One region of the Paenibacillus terrisolis genome, then DNA from elsewhere that is predicted to be linked to it. Evidence: predicted binding sites of a transcription regulator. Region 1 holds the regulator's gene; the other holds the start of a gene.
What was found. The regulator NrdR, encoded in region 1, represses ribonucleotide reductase genes. The targets are predictions, from matches to a motif close to AACACNATATATNGTGTT.

Region 1 (8,180 bases):
AAACAGCAATGCAGCGGCTTCGCCAAATACGCGGCCGGCAGCCAGAATTGTCCCCGTCAAAATGATCGGCAGCGCGATCGGCAGCATGATCGATACGATGGTTTTCCATTTGGACAAGCCAAGCGCCAAGCTCGCTTCTTTTTGCGCCTGGGGAACGCTCGCCATCCCTTGTTCCGTAATCCGCACCATCAGAGGAAGGTTAAATACGGTCAAAGCCAATGCGCCCGAAAACAAAGAAAAACCGAAGCCGAAAATATTAACAATAACCAAAAGTCCAAACAAGCCCACCACGATGGAAGGGAAGGAGGACAACACTTCAACCACCAAACGGATAAAATCCGTAACTTTACCGGGCTTGGCATATTCGCTCATATAGATACCTGCTCCCAGACCAAGCGGAATAGTGATGATCAAAGTCAGCACCAGCAGGAAAATCGAGTTGAACAGCTGCGGGCCAATCCCGCCGCCTGCCTTGATCGTTTCCGGCGAAGAAGTCAAAAAGTGAAAACTTACATGGCCCAGTCCACGAACCAAAATAAAGCCGAGCAATCCTATCATAATGGCGACAATCAGGCTCGCGAGACCGATAATCACCGCAGTTGCAATTTTATCCGCTGTTTTAGCGCTCATCGTTTTGCTCTCCTTTCAAGCCAACGTACAACAAACACAAACACAAATGTCATCAGCATGAGAATTAGCGCAAGCGTCCACAGCACATTATTCTGCGTAGAGCCCGTAACGGTATTCCCCATGCTCAGCGTGATGACGCTGGTCAGTGTGGAGGTTGACTCAAACAGGGAGTGCGGAATATGAGGCGCGTTCCCGATCACCATTTGTACGGCGAGCGCTTCTCCGAAGGCACGGGCCATCCCGAGGACTACCCCGGTCATCAGGGAAGGCATCGTAGTAGGAAGCACGGTTCGGGATAACGTCTGCCATCTTGTCGCACCCAAAGCATAAGAGCCTTCCTTCAGGCCCGGCGGCAAAGCGGCTAAAGCATCCGTTGCAATCGAGGTAATCGTCGGCAAAATCATGATCGATAAGACTGTAGCCCCGGCGAGAATACCAAGACCTTGTCCAGGAAAAATTCCTCTGTAAAGCGGCACGATCACCGTCAAACCGACAAAGCCGTATACAACGGACGGGATACCGGCCAAAAGTTCGATAACCGGCTGCAAAAATCTTTTACCAAAGCCCGGCATAATTTCAACCATAAACAATGCGGCTGAAATTCCTAGCGGCGCAGCGATCAACGCCGCAAGGATGGATGTGCTGAACGAGCCGAAAATAAACGGAAGCGCGCCAAATACCGCGGGCTCTCCATCCGGTCTCCAATCCGTTCCCCCAAAAACCTCACGAATCGATATGCCGTCTTGTATAAACGAACTTAACCCTTTAGTTGCAACAAAATAAACCATTGAAAAAATGGTCACAATTAACAAAACAATACATAATGACGTATATATTTTCCCGGTCCATTCTTCAATAATATGCGGCTGTACTTTTTTTCTGTCGCCGGACTGAGCCAATGAAACCTCTCCCTTTACACAGCACAGAAAGAGGCAGAGAAATCCGCCTCTTATCCTGCGCGTTATGATGTTAGCGTGTTATGTGGATTACTTCGTAATAGCTCCGGAAGCATCACGTTTTACTTGCATTTTGCTGGCAGGGATGTAACCCAGGTCAACAACGTCTGCGTTTTGCACTTCATCGGAAGCCAAGTAATCAAGGAATGCTTTAACAACATCATTCGGTTCGCCCTTGGTGTACATGTGCTCATAAGCCCAAACCGGATAAGTTCCGTTTGCGATGTTGTCTACCGTTGCATCTACACCTTCATATTTCACGGTTTTAACCGTATCGTCGAGGTAAGACAGTGCCAGATAACCAATGGCTCCCGGAGTTTCGCTTACCAGTTTTTTAACGGTACCGGATGCGTCTTCTTGAATCGAACCTTGAAGGTCTTCGGTTTTTTGGCCAAGCGCATATTTTTCAAAAGTAGCGCGAGTACCGGAGCTGGAAGGACGGTTTACGATTTGAATTTTTTGATCAGGACCGCCAGCATCTTTCCAGTTTGTAATTTTGCCGGTGAAGATTTGAACCAGTTGGTCTTTAGTCAAGTTGTCAACATTTACATCCGGATTTACTACAGCAGCCATACCAACTACAGCCACTTGATGGTCAACCAATTCACCGGCAGGACCTGCATCCAATTTTTCTTCAGCGAATACGTCGGAGTTACCGATGTCGGCCTGACCGCCGGATACTTGAGTCAAACCAGTGCCGCTGCCGCCGCCTTGAACCTGTATAGAAACGTTAGGGTTTTGATCCATAAATTTTTTGGAAACTTGATCCACGAGCGGTTGAAGCGCCGTAGAACCTACCGCTAAAATTGAACCGGACAAATCAGAGCTTGCCGCATTGCCGCCGTTACCCGTTGCTTCGTTGGACGAGCCGTTGTTCGATGCGCCTTGGTTTGCCGTGTTATTAGCACTGTTATTTTGACCGCAGGCAGCCAAGGTGAATGTCAAGATGAGAGTCAAAACTAACAATAAACTTTTCTTCATGATCGGTTGTTTCCCCCTTGTTTGTTTGTACATAATGATTATAGGCACCTTTTATCAGACCTATGTTTTAGTTTTGTAAAATCTGTGTAAAATAAAAACGCTCCTGCGAGTATTCCCGCAAGAGCGTTTTTATATCCAGAAATGAAAAACCAATGCAGCTTATTGTTCCTCGCCCGTATTTTTTGACAATAGTCCTTTCAATTCCTTCATGAACATATTGATATCTTTAAATTGGCGGTACACCGAAGCGAAGCGTACATAAGCCACCTCATCCACCGGGTATAATTGTTCCATCATTAATTCCCCAATCTCTCGGCTTTCAACCTCCGCGTTGGCCGAATGCCGGATCGACCGCTCGACTTCCGATACGACGGACTCAAGCTGTTCCACGGATACGGGCCGCTTCTCGCAGGCTCTTATCAGTCCCCGAAGCATCTTTTCACGGTTGAATTCCTCACGGCTTCCATCCTTCTTAATGACGATAAGAGGCATTTCTTCGACCATTTCAAAGGTGGTAAAGCGTCGGCTGCATCTTTCGCACTCCCTGCGGCGGCGAATGGATCGATTCTCGTTAGCTGGCCTGGAATCAAGCACTTTGGTTCCCAGGTAGTCGCAGTACGGACATTTCAAGTGTAAAAGCCTCCTTTCATCCTCTGATACTCTTTTGCAATCAATTCCAATATATAACTTAAAAAATTCGTAATGAAGTTGCGGGTCCCGGTACATAATACTGTTACCAACCACAAGGAGGTGAACAACATGGCCCAAAACAGCAACTCTTCGAACAACCTAGTGGTTAAGCAAGCTTCCGGAGCTCTCGAACAAATGAAATATGAAGTAGCTCAGGAACTTGGCATTTCTTTCCCACAAGACGGATATGCTGGTAACCTGACTTCTTACGAAAACGGTTCGATCGGGGGTTACATTACAAAACGTTTGGTAACCTTAGCCGAGCAATCTTTGGCAGGTCAATTTAAATAACAACCGATCATAACCGGAGGGCATTGGCAAGCGTAACCCGTTTGTCAATGTCTTCTTTTTATGAAAAGATCAAAACTGATCGTAGATTTCGGAATATTGTTTGTAATAATGGGACACCCTCTGGACATAATGCCGAGTTTCTCCGAATGGGATATTCTTGGCGGTTTCAAGACGGCCATCCCAAACTCCGTTCTGAAGCCAATTTTTCACATTGGCCGGCCCTGCGTTATATGCGGCAATCATAGCGATCTCGTTTCCGTCAAATTGGGCAGACAACAGTTTCAAATACGACGTGCCGATTTGCAGGTTCGACCCGATTTCATTCTGGACCTGATCCAGAGTCATATCGGGAAGTTTAGCTTTGCCGATAACCCATTGTGCCGTATCCGGCATGATCTGCATAATGCCAAGCGCGCCTTTTCTAGACTGGGCCCCTGGTTTATAATTGGTCTCCACCTTAATAATAGCGGCAACCATGAAAGGATCAACGCCGTTTTTTTGCGAATGATAGCGAATTTCCTCTTTATAGTATATCGGATAAAAAAACGACAGCCACGTGGAATTAAAAAATATCATAACCGTAAATCCCAGAAGCAGCAAAAGCAGCACCCTTTTTTTCCGCAGCCACCTCATAATCCAACCATATCCCGCCAAAAACTGTCGATTTGCTTCTCCGTCTCCTCTACTCCAAGACTGTTGTCAATCAATATGTCGGCCATCTCCTTTTTCCGTTCAATATCCATTTGGGCATTCAGCCTGCTCTCCGCCGCCTCCTTGCTTAGTCCGTCCCTATGAATCAGCCTTTCCATCTGCAGTTCCCTCGGAACGTATACAACCATAATGGCTTCATACAGGCTCTCAAGTCCCGACTCGTACAAAAGCGGGATATCGGCGACAACGAGTCTGCGCGGGTCGCTCTCTTCAAGTCTGGAAAGGCGCTCGGCCATTTCCTGGCGAATGGCCGGATGTGTGATATTTTCCAGCGATTTGCGCTCCTCCGGATTCTTGAACACGATTTCACCCAATTTCTTACGGTCCAGCCTTCCATCCGGCAGCAGGATCGTCCGTCCAAACCGCTCGGTTACCTTATCCAATACCGGATGCCCCGGCTCCATGATCTCTCTTGCAATCACATCCGCGTCAATCAGAGCCGCCCCGCGCCGCACGAGCATTTGGGAAACGGTGCTTTTCCCGGTAGCGATTCCTCCGGTTAATCCGATATTCATCGCTTGAACACCTCACTGTTTGTCTTTGGGACTTTTGGCGGAGGAACCAGCCGATTTCTTCCGGACGCCGCTTGTCCCGTATGGGGGTTGGCATGAAGGACAAAAATGGGTTCCCCGCCCACCGACCACCGTTTTCTCCACCGGATGCCCGCAGTTTACGCACGGCTCGTTTTTTCGGCCATAAATGCGCAAGGAGTGCTGAAACATCCCCATCTCCCCTTGACCGTTAACATAGGATTTAACGGAAGATCCTCCCGCTTCCACCGCTTCCGCCAGCGTTTCGATAATCGCATCGTAAAGCTTGTCCAGTTGGGAAGGCGATAGACGGTTCGCCGGATGCTCCGGATGAATGCCTGCCCGGAACAAAGCTTCATCCACATAAATATTCCCCAGTCCTACGACATATTCCTGGTTCAGCAAAGTCGGCTTGATCTTGGTGGTACGTTTGGAGATGACCTCGCGAAAACTTTCGGAAGTAAAGGAAGGATCCAGCGGTTCGAGACCAAGTTGGACCAATGGCTTATGGATGAATTCCTCGCCAGGCAAAAACAGATGCATCGTCCCGAATTGCCGAACATCCTTGTAACGCAGCTCCTTGCCATCCGTAAAACGGAAAATGACATGGGTATGCTTTTCCACCGGATCTCCTTTATCGTAAACGCCGTATCGGCCTTCCATGCGCAGATGGGAAACAAGCACCAGCCCATCCAAGATAATGCGCAAAAACTTGCCCCGGCGCGCGACCTCCAATATTTGATGCCCCGCAAGTTCAGTCTCGAAACGACGAATATCGTCCGGCCGCTGAATGATCCGCGGCAGCGACACGATGACGGACTCGATCGTTTTGCCGACAATCAAACCGGTCAGCGTTTTTCTGACCGTTTCTACTTCGGGTAGTTCCGGCATGATGTCTCACCTCTTGTTCTTGAAGTCGGATTAGGACTCATAAAAATTAAAACCTGCCAATGTTACAGCAAAATGGCGGAAAATTAAGCCTCCGTCAATGATCCGGCTACACTTGGGCCATCTCAAATTACTTCGCTTCGTACCAATTTGTCCCGCTGCTGACTTCGGCTTTGAGAGGCACGGACAACGCAAGCGCCTTCTCCATCGTTTCGGGGACAAGCTTGGTCATCATCTCCAGTTCCTCCGGCGGCACCTCGAAGACCAGTTCGTCATGCACCTGCAGCAGCATGCGGCTCTTCAAGCCGTGCTTATGCAAAGTTTCGTCCATCAGCACCATCGCGAGCTTGATAATATCGGCGGCCGTGCCCTGAATCGGCGTATTCATCGCCGTACGCTCGGCGAAAGAACGCAGGTTAAAGTTGGAGGCGTTGATTTCCGGCAAATACCGCCGCCGTTCCAGCAGCGTTTTAACGTAACCGCTCTTTTTCGCTTCTTTTACGATATCGTCCATATAACGGCGAACGCCCTGGAAGGCATCGAAATATTGATCGATGAATCTTGCCGCTTCTTTTCTCGTAATGTTCAGGTTCTGAGATAAACCGTAATCGCTGATCCCGTACACGATACCGAAATTGACCGCTTTGGCGGAACGGCGCATGTTCGCGTCTACCTGATCCGGTCCGACTCCAAAGACGTCCATCGCGGTTTTCGTATGGATATCCATATTATGAAGGAAAGCTTCCTGCAAGCCTTGGTCGCCCGAAATATGGGCAAGCACCCGCAGTTCGATCTGCGAGTAGTCCGAAGCCAAGATAAACCAGCCTTCTTCCGAGGGAACGAACGCTTTACGGATCTTGCGTCCTTCTTCAAGGCGTATCGGAATGTTTTGCAGATTCGGGAATTGGCTACTGAGTCTTCCCGTCGCGGCCACTGTCTGGCGGAAATACGTATGCACTTTTCCCGTTTCCGGAGAAATTTCCTTCAATAAACCTTCGATATAAGTGGACTGAAGCTTGGAAAGCTGGCGGTATTCCAAAATGAACTGGACGATCTCGTGATAAGGCGCCAACTTCTCAAGCACTTCCGCATCGGTCGAATACCCGGTTTTGGTTTTCTTGATCACGGGCAAACTTAACTTGTCAAACAAAATTTCTCCCAATTGTTTGGGCGAATTAAGATTGAATTCCGTTCCGGCGATTTCATAAATGCGCGAAACCAGCGAATGGATCTGAGTCTCGAATTCGCTTCCGAGCTCTTTCAGCGTTTCTTGATTTACCAATACGCCCTGTTTTTCCATGTCCGCCAAAATTCGCGACAGCGGCATTTCCAGCTCATAAAACAGCCGGTTCATTTCATATTTCGCCAGATCGCTGCGCTGAAGCGGAATGATGCGCAGCAGCGCATCCGCTTTGCGAGCCATATGGCAGCTTAATATTGCCTGGTCGGGCACTTTAAATTTGGCGCCTTTTCCGTACACCTCTTCATCGGCAGGCAGATGCGGCAAGCCGTATTTATCCGCAAGACCGTTCACGGATTGGTCATTCTCCGTCGGATCGAGCAAATAGGCGGCTAGTTGAACGTCATGCTCCGCGCCCGCAAACGCGATACCATGCCAATGCAGAGCCAAATCCGCCCGATGCAGATCGTAACCCCGTTTCGGCATGGTTTCGTCTGCCAGCCAAGCGGTGACAGGAGCGGCCTCTTCAAGCTTAAGCAGTTCAAACGGCAAAAAATAATGGCGTTCAGGGTTCGAAAGCATGACTCCCATCATGCCGGCACGGTGAGGATTTTCCCCATACGATTCAACAACGATACATTCGATCGTAGGCAGCAGTCCGATCAATTCCGGCAATATCGCCGAATCCGCGATCGTTACATCAACCTCGCTCACCGCAGACGTCTGCTCTTTTTCCCCACTTTCGTTTCCGTGAACCCCGGATGCGAAAGTCAACCGATCCATAAGCGATTTGAATTCGAGCTTGCGCAGCATCGGCAGAGCTTTATCTCCCTCGATTCCCGCAAAAGTCATATTCTCCCATGACCGATCCACGGGCACCTCGCGAAAAATCGTTGCGAGCCGTTTGCTCATCCGGGCGTCCTCGGCATGGTTAACGAGATTTTCTTTCATCTTCCCTTTCAGTTCATCCGTGTGAGCGAGTACTTCTTCCACAGAACCGTATTGATGGAGCAATTTAAGCGCCGTCTTCTCCCCGATTCCCGGCACGCCCGGAATATTGTCGGAGGTATCGCCCATCAGTCCTTTCAGGTCGATGATTTGCTCCGGCTTCAGACCATACCGCTCTTCGATTTCTTTCGGGCCATACGGCTCCACTTCACTGACGCCTTTCCGGGTTAACGCCACCTTGACGCGATCCGTAACAACTTGAAGCATGTCTTTGTCACCCGTGACTACAAGCACCTCGCGTCCGGAATCCTCCGCCTGCTTGCTCATGGTTCCGATAATGTCATCGGCCTCGTAACCTGACAGTTCAAACCAAGC
Region 2 (8,180 bases), on a different contig from region 1:
GAGTGAAGACGCCATCTTGCTTACAGACGGCGGCGGCAAAGTAAGAGCTGCCATTAACCCGATTTTTGGCCGGGATCGCGTACAGGCTTTGCTGACCTATTCCATTTCTAACTATCTCCGGGAGGGGACTTTTAAGAAGGTGGTCGTTAACGGCCATGACAGTTTTATGGTGATGTTTGACGGCAAGCCTTTCGCCGTTTACTCCCTTGCTTTTAATCCTGACGGTTCAGCTATTTCTCGTGTATATGTCATGATGAATCCGGACAAACTTCAAGGCGCTGTCCGTTTGTTCGAAGGGCAATCCTAAATTTTTATTGATCTTTGTCACAAATATGTTCCTTCAGTTGTCTTCTTTGATGTACAAACTAAAAACAAAGTGGAGGAATCATCCAATGAGCAAACTGCTAGTCATTAATGCACACCCGGAAGTGGATTCTACTTCTTCATTCAGTCTAAATGTTTTAAATTACTTTTTGAAAATCTATAAAGAGCGTCATTCTAATGACGAGGTCATTGAACACATTAACTTATACAATGACGTTATACCCATGGTGGACCAAACGGTTTTAACCGCCTGGGAAAAACAAAAAAATGGAGAAGAATTAACGAGCGAAGAGCTAAAAATAACCGGGCATATGAACAAGATATTGCAACAGTTCAAAAGCGCGCGCAAATATGTAATTGCATACCCATTGCATAACTTTAACATCTCGTCGAAATTAAAAGATTATATGGATAATATTATGATTGCAAGGGAAACATTCAAGTACACCGAAACCGGATCGGTTGGTCTTCTTAAGGATGGACGCAGTATGATTGTAATCCAAGGAAGCGGGGCAATTTATACCAATAATGACTGGTATACCGAAGTCGAATACTCCCATAAGTACTTGAAGTCGATGTTTCATTTTCTTGGTATTGAAGATTATGAAATACTTCGGGTTCAAGGAACCTCTATATTAGATAAAAATGAAGTCTTGCAGAAAGCATATAAAGAAGCCGAAGAAGCAGCCTCAAATTTTGCAATAAAATGACAAAGGGGAAAGTTGTCGATGACGAATTTAATCGTTGATATAAAGATTCCGGATAGTAAACTAGCTCTTGAAGCAGCTGAATTATTGCGTGAGCATGGTGACGACCTTCTGTGGAACCACTCGAACCGTGTATTTCTGTTCGCAGCTTTAAGGGGTAAGCTGAATCAAATGAAATACGATTCCGAATTGCTGTATATCAGTTCGCTGTTCCACGACATCGGCCTTACTCCCGCATTCCGAAGCACGGACAAACGCTTTGAGGTCGACGGGGCTAATGCTGCCCGCGATTTTCTTAAAAGTCGCGGTATTCCGGAAGATTCCATTCGGCTTGTATGGGATGCGGTTGCCCTGCATACAACCATCGGAATCGTCGAATATAAGGAAACCGAAGTGGCGCTTATGAATTTTGGCGTCGGTTATGATGTCGTTGGAAAGAACTTTGATCTCATCTCAGCAGAAGCGCGGCAGCAAATCGTCGAGGCTTTTCCTCGCAACCGGTTCAAACACGACATCTTACATGCCTTCTTGGAAGGCTTCAAGCATAAACCGGAAACGACATACGGCACGATTAACGCCGACGTGTGCGAAATGCTTCTTCCGGGATATAAGCGACCTAACTTTTGCCATCATGTCCTTCATTCCAAATGGGAAGAGTAATTTTCGTCAAATGAACCAGGGTTAGAAGGATGTTAGAAGTTTAAACTTACTGCACAAAAAAACGCGCCTTCCGAAAACCTCGGAAGGCGCGTTTTGCTTGCTTTTAGGATGCTGGTGAAGGGATTCGAACCCCCGACCTACGCATTACGAATGCGTTGCTCTACCAGCTGAGCTACACCAGCACATCTGTTTTTAGCGTGAAACAAAATTTATTATACCGCTTTTGAAAAATAAAGCAAGCGTAAATTTCCGGAATGCGGACGCTCTCCATCCCTTTTTCACGCCGCTTCGGCGGCGGGGGAGCCTAAAGCTTCTCCCGCACCGAGCGCAGCTTCTGCTCCGAAGAGCCGGCTTTGTCGCGGCGGTCGTCGATTTTGATCGACGTGGACACCCGCTGGGCGCCGGACTGGAACGGCGCTTCGTGAATCGCCCGTATGGCGGCAAACACGTCGTCCAGTGCCCCTTCGATGATGGTGCCCATCGAGGTCAGCGTGCAAACTACTCCCTCCTGCTGCTCCAAAACCCGCTGCAAATCCGCAACATAAGCGCTAAGGCTGGTGCTCCCCGTTCCGATCGGAATCACCGTCACTTCTGCAATGGCCATCTTAATCCCCTCTTTTCATGGTTTGTCACTTCTAAGATTACTAGATATTGGGTCAAACCCTTCATCCCTTTATTATAAACCATTTAATCTCCACTGGAAAAAATCCCATCATCGCCCATAAAAAGTTCACAAACTCCCGTGTCCCTCACGGGACTAGCGATTGGGGGATCAGCCCTCTTTTATCAGCAATCGATTCTATAAATCCACCGTTTACAAACACAACATATTGAGTTAATCTTAGAACATGACAACCAAATATAGTATAAATAGGTGATTCGGAAGACCTAGTCCTCCGGACCTTAAAAGGGAAGTGCGGTGCAATTCCGCTGCGGTCCCGCCACTGTAAACGGTAGCTTTGGTGACGCTCTCAACTGGGAGAAGCCAATAGCGGTTCGCCGACATTCATGCCACTGTATATTGTGATAGGGCAAATACGGGAAGGCGCCGGCGGATATACCGTAAGCCAGGAGACCTGCCTATTTGACGACACCGCTGTATATGATCCTGCGAGGAACAGGAGAGGTGTCCGCTTGCTGCTTATACATAAGTTTCACGATATAACGTGAATGTTTTAAGTTCCATTGTAGCGCATTCGGGCATTTTCAGCCTTGTCGGGTTGGAGATGCTTTTTATATGCAGTCAATGCTTAGTTTTTGGGGAGGAGAACTTTGTTATGGCATTGTTGAACCAAGTATATACTGACCAAGATGAAATGCTGGATGAAGTCATTCAATTAGGCGAGGAGATCGTTCACAGCCGTAATCTCGAGGTTTTGCGGGAAAACGCCAATTTGAACGGTGAGAGCTTCTCCGGCAAAATGAGCAAATTCGGCAGCGAATATGCCAAATGGTATGCGAATCATTTTGTCATGCCGAAACGGGTGGTTCAGGCGATCCGCGACAACATTCTCTATGTCCATGATCTTGATCAATATGCGATCGGCACGACCAACTGCATTTTTATCCCTTTCGAGAAATTGCTGCGGGAAGGCTTTAACACTGGCAACGGCAGCGTGCGTCCGCCCACCTCGATCATGACGGCGATGGCGCTCGTCGCAATTATTTTTCAATCCCAGCAGAACTCCCAATACGGAGGAGTATCCGCCAACAAGCTGGATTTCGACCTGGCTCCTTATGTGGGCAAGTCGTTCCGCAAGTATTTCCTGAAAGGTCTGGAGTATTTTGAGGAAGGAGAATCCGCTGGAGATTACGGAGACATTGCGATGAGCCGCGGCGACCTCCGGGAGCGTTTCCCGAAAACGTTCAAATACGCTTTAAAAGAAACCGAAAGCGAAACCATGCAGGCCTCGGAAAGCCTCATTCACAATCTGAACACGATGTCGAGCCGGGCCGGCGGGCAAATTCCGTTCACCAGCATCAACTACGGAACCTGCACTTCGCCGGAAGGACAATTAGTCATCAGCTCCCTGCTGAACGCGACGATGCGCGGACTTGGCAGCGGAGAAACGCCGATTTTCCCGATTCAAATCTTTAAATGCAAACAGGGTACCAACCAAAATCCGGGCGAACCCAACTATCCGCTATTCCTGAAAGCGGCGGAATGTTCGGCCAAACGGCTGTATCCGAACTTCGCCAATCTGGACGCGCCGCTGAATCTGCAGTATTACGATCCGGCCGATCCGGATACGGAGTTCGCCACAATGGGCTGCCGCACCCGGGTGCTGGCCGACCGGTTTGGCCGCAATCATTTATCCGGCAAAGGCAATCTGTCGTTCAACACGTTGAATCTGGTCAAACTAGGACTGGAACACGGCATTGCGCTGGGACGCCGAAAGAAAGCCGATGAACGCGGCTTCTACCACGAGCTTGAGCATTATATGGATATTGCTCTCGAAGGACTGCTCCACCGCTTTGAAATCCAATCTTCCCAAAAAGCCAAAGCCTCCGATTTCATGATGCGCGAGGGCGTATGGGAAGGCGGCGAATATCTCGCTCCTGACGAGCCGGTTCGGGATCTTCTGAAACATGGCAGCTTGTCCATCGGATTCATCGGGCTGGCGGAATGCATGAAGGCGATGTACGGCAAACATCATGCCGAAGACGAAACGGTATACGAAAAAGCCTTGGAGCTGATCTCTTTCATGCGCGCTTATTGCGATCGCCAAAGCGAACGCTGCAATTTGAACATTACGCTTTTCGCCACACCGGCGGAAGGCTTGTCCGGGAAATTTACCAAACGCGACAAGGTCACCTACGGTACCGTACCGGAAGTGGTCGACCGCGAATACTATACCAATTCTTTTCACGTTCCGGTGTATTACGACATCAGCGCGGCGAGAAAAATCGAGCTGGAAGCGAAGTTCCACGATCTGTGCAACGCCGGGGCGATCTCGTATATTGAACTCAACGGCAATGCCCGGAGCAACCCTGCGGCATTCCTGAAAATCGTTCAATACGCTCTTAAACAGCAAGTCAGCTATTTCAGCATCAACCACCCGATTGACCGCTGCTCCGCTTGCGGATATGAAGGCATCATCGGGGCGAATTGCCCTTCTTGCGGCAAAAGCGAAAACGAGGTTCATATCCGCCGTCTCCGCCGGGTAACCGGGTATCTGACCGGGGATTTCCAAACCCGCTTCAACGCGGCCAAGCAAGCGGAAGTCCGCGACCGGGTTAAACATGACGCATGAATATTTGCGGCTATTATCCCGAAACGATCAATGAAGGCGAAGGCCTCAGGGCCGCTATTTTCATCAGCGGCTGCCGGCATTACTGCAAGGGCTGCTTCAGCCCGGAGACATGGAATTTCAATCACGGCGACCTATTTACCCCGGAGCGGGAAGCCGAAATCATTCGTGATATTAAAAATAATCCCCTGCTGAGCGGACTTACGATTCTCGGCGGGGACCCCTTCTTCTCGGCTGCCGAGGTCTGCACGTTCATCGACCGGCTGGTAGCCGAGACGGGGCCGATATCCATTTGGATCTACAGCGGATATACCTATGAAGAACTGGTTGCCCGTCCGGACTCCCCGGAATACGAGCTGCTCCGCCGCTGCGAAGTGCTTGTGGACGGTCGTTTCATACTAGAGAAACGCGACCCCTCCCTGCGCTATCGCGGCAGCTCCAACCAGCGGCTGATAGACATACAATCCAGCCTTAGAGCAGATACATCGATTCTGTGGGAGCCGGCTTTTTCATTCTAGATTTCCGGTTTCAATTCTGCCGGATTCTAGTATAATTAATATCCTGTAATATTTATCACACTAATTTATTCAGCGAGGCGTGTGCTTATTTAAGCACCCCTTTTTTTCACCCCTTATCTACAATTTGAGAATTAAATTTTTGTGACAATGTTGTGACATTTCGCACAACCCCACTCCAGGAAAGCGAGGAATTATCATGCCAACACTTGTGACCAAACCAAACAACCGCCAACTAGCCTTCGATCTTGAGCGCCTCGGCGTTTACGCCGACCGCATTCTGGAGGGTTTAAATAAGCTTGATAAAGAGCGCCTTCTGCGCGGCGTAAGCGGCAAGCTGCGGCGCGACGCAGTGACGGGCGACGAAATCAGCAGCGCCTTCACAATGTCCGCTCTGGAGCTTGTAACGAAGGAAGAACCGGATTGGAAATTCGCCGCCGCCCGCTCCCTGCTCACCTCCTTATACAAAAAAGCGGCCGTAAACCGCCGTTACAAAGCTTACCCCGAAGAACCCTACGGTTCGTTTTACCATCTGATCTCCGATCTGGTGAAGCTGGGCATTTACCGGGAAGAGCTGCTTGAAGCCTACACGAAAGAGCAAATCGAAGAGCTGGGCCGGACGTTAGATCCTTCCTGCGACTTGCTGTTCGATTACATCGGGCTTTTGACTTTGGCCGAGCGTTATCTCGCGACCGATTTTGACGGCCGGACGATGGAGCTGCCGCAGGAGCGTTACATGGTTATCGCCATGTACCTGATGCACAAGGAACCGGAAGACAGACGGCTAGAGCTCGTTAAGGAAGCGTACTGGGCGATGAGCAACATCTACATGACCGCCGCGACGCCAACGATGTCCAATGCCGGTAAAAAGGTCGCCGGACAGCTCTCCAGCTGCTTCATCGACACGGTGGACGATTCGCTTGAGGGAATCTTCGATTCCAACACCGATGTGGCGCGATTGAGCAAAATGGGCGGCGGCATCGGCGTCTACCTCGGCAAAGTCCGCGCCCGCGGTTCGGATATCCGCGGCCACAAAAACACCAGTTCCGGCGTCATCCCCTGGATTCGCCAACTGAACAATACCGCCGTCAGCGTCGATCAGCTCGGCACGCGCAAAGGCGCAATCGCCGTTTACCTGGACGTTTTTCATAAAGATATTCTCGCCTTCCTCGACCTGAAGCTGAACAACGGCGACGAACGGATGCGCGCCCATGACGTGTTCCACGGCGTATGTCTTCCGGACTTGTTCATGGAGGCGGTCGACACACGCGGCGAATGGAACCTGTTCTGTCCGCACGAAGTGAAGAAAACGATGGGCTGGAAAGACGAAAACGGCCGCGCGCTGGGGCTGGAGGATTTTTACGACGAAGAATTCGGCAAGGGCAACTTCCGCGAGAAATATCAGGAGGCGGTGAACCACCCAACTCTGTCCCGCATCACGATGCCGGCAATTGACATCATGAAACGGATCATGAAATCGCAGCTAGAGACGGGTACGCCTTATATGTTTTACCGCGACACAGTTAACCGGGCCAACCCAAACCGGGCGAATGGCATGGTTTACTCGTCCAACCTGTGCACCGAAATCATGCAAAACCAGTCCCCGACCGTTGTTGAACAAGAAGAACTGGTGACTAAGGACGGACAGACCCGGATCGTCGTTTCCAAAATCCCCGGCGACTTCGTCGTCTGCAATTTGAACTCGATCCACCTGGCCCGCGCTGTGCCGGCCGGCGTCCTGGAGCGGCTGGTGCCGATCCAGACTCGGATGCTCGACAACGTGATCGACATCAATAATATCGAAGTGCTGCAAGCGCAGTACACCAACAGCCAATACCGGGCCATCGGGCTGGGCACCTTTGGGCTGCACCATCTGCTGGCGCTGGAAGGCATCCGCTGGGAATCGGAAGAAGCCGTCGCTTATAACGATGCTTTGTATGAAAAAATCAATTACCTGCTTGTCCGTTCCAGCATGGAGCTGGCCAAGGAAAAAGGCCGCTATCCGAAGTTTGCCGGCTCCGATTGGGAAACCGGTCATTACTTTGAGCTTCGCGGCTATACCGACGGCTCCCGCGAAGGCAAGTTCGTAACCGCGGAACAGTGGCGAGAACTGCAAAAGGAAGTCGCCAAAAACGGCGTCCGCAACGCTTGGATGTTCGCGATCGCGCCAAACGGTTCGACCTCGATTATCGCCGGCTCCACCGCCAGCATCGATCCGCTGTATGAGCTTCTCTCCTATGAAGAGAAAACAACGTACAAAATCGCCAACCCGGCGCCGGATCTGTCCGAAAAAACGATCTGGTACTATAAGACGGCCTTCCTGATCGATCAGCACTGGTCGATCGACATGGCGGGCGCCCGCCAGCGCCACGTGGACCAGGGACAAAGCTTCAACCTGTACGTGCGGCCGGACATCAAGGCCACGGAATTCCTGTCCCTGCACCTGCATGCCTGGAAAGCCGGTTTGAAATCGACGTATTACGTCCGCAGCCGGGCATTGACGATTGAGGAGTGCGAGTCGTGCGCATCATGATTTTCTCAACCCTCCCAAACCCTCCCTTACCGTAAGGGAGGGCTCCAAGGGCCTGCTGCCCTCTGGACTCCCGCAAACTGCGGGAACGTTGGAGTGACAGAAGCGCTCCTGCCGCTGTCCCCTGCGGGGATGCGCTTGGGCTGTGTGCTGAGAACGCTTTTCCCCCTTCGGGTACGTCTTACTTTGGAGC

Region 2: a site for NrdR is predicted at 2,702-2,719, ahead of ACI48K_RS16305 (anaerobic ribonucleoside triphosphate reductase). Genes of this name have one in related genera too.

Annotation. Positions count from the first base shown of each region.
Region 1 is NZ_JBKFGG010000026.1:24,829-33,008, reverse strand. It holds gene pstA (phosphate ABC transporter permease PstA) at 1-630, opposite strand, end outside; gene pstC (phosphate ABC transporter permease subunit PstC) at 627-1,529, opposite strand; gene ACI48K_RS18545 (phosphate ABC transporter substrate-binding protein) at 1,617-2,567, opposite strand; gene nrdR (transcriptional regulator NrdR) at 2,727-3,197, opposite strand; gene ACI48K_RS18535 (small, acid-soluble spore protein, alpha/beta type) at 3,327-3,548, shown strand; gene ACI48K_RS18530 (lytic transglycosylase domain-containing protein) at 3,618-4,181, opposite strand; gene coaE (dephospho-CoA kinase) at 4,178-4,774, opposite strand; gene mutM (DNA-formamidopyrimidine glycosylase) at 4,787-5,680, opposite strand; gene polA (DNA polymerase I) at 5,808-8,180, opposite strand, start outside.
Region 2 is NZ_JBKFGG010000017.1:158,645-166,824, forward strand. It holds gene sigJ (RNA polymerase sigma factor SigJ) at 1-307, shown strand, start outside; gene ACI48K_RS16285 (FMN-dependent NADH-azoreductase) at 393-1,034, shown strand; gene ACI48K_RS16290 (HD domain-containing protein) at 1,053-1,691, shown strand; tRNA gene ACI48K_RS16295 (tRNA-Thr) at 1,801-1,873, opposite strand; gene ACI48K_RS16300 (MTH1187 family thiamine-binding protein) at 1,996-2,295, opposite strand; cobalamin riboswitch at 2,547-2,789, shown strand; gene ACI48K_RS16305 (anaerobic ribonucleoside triphosphate reductase) at 2,969-4,945, shown strand; gene nrdG (anaerobic ribonucleoside-triphosphate reductase activating protein) at 4,942-5,460, shown strand; gene ACI48K_RS16315 (ribonucleoside-diphosphate reductase subunit alpha) at 5,657-7,990, shown strand.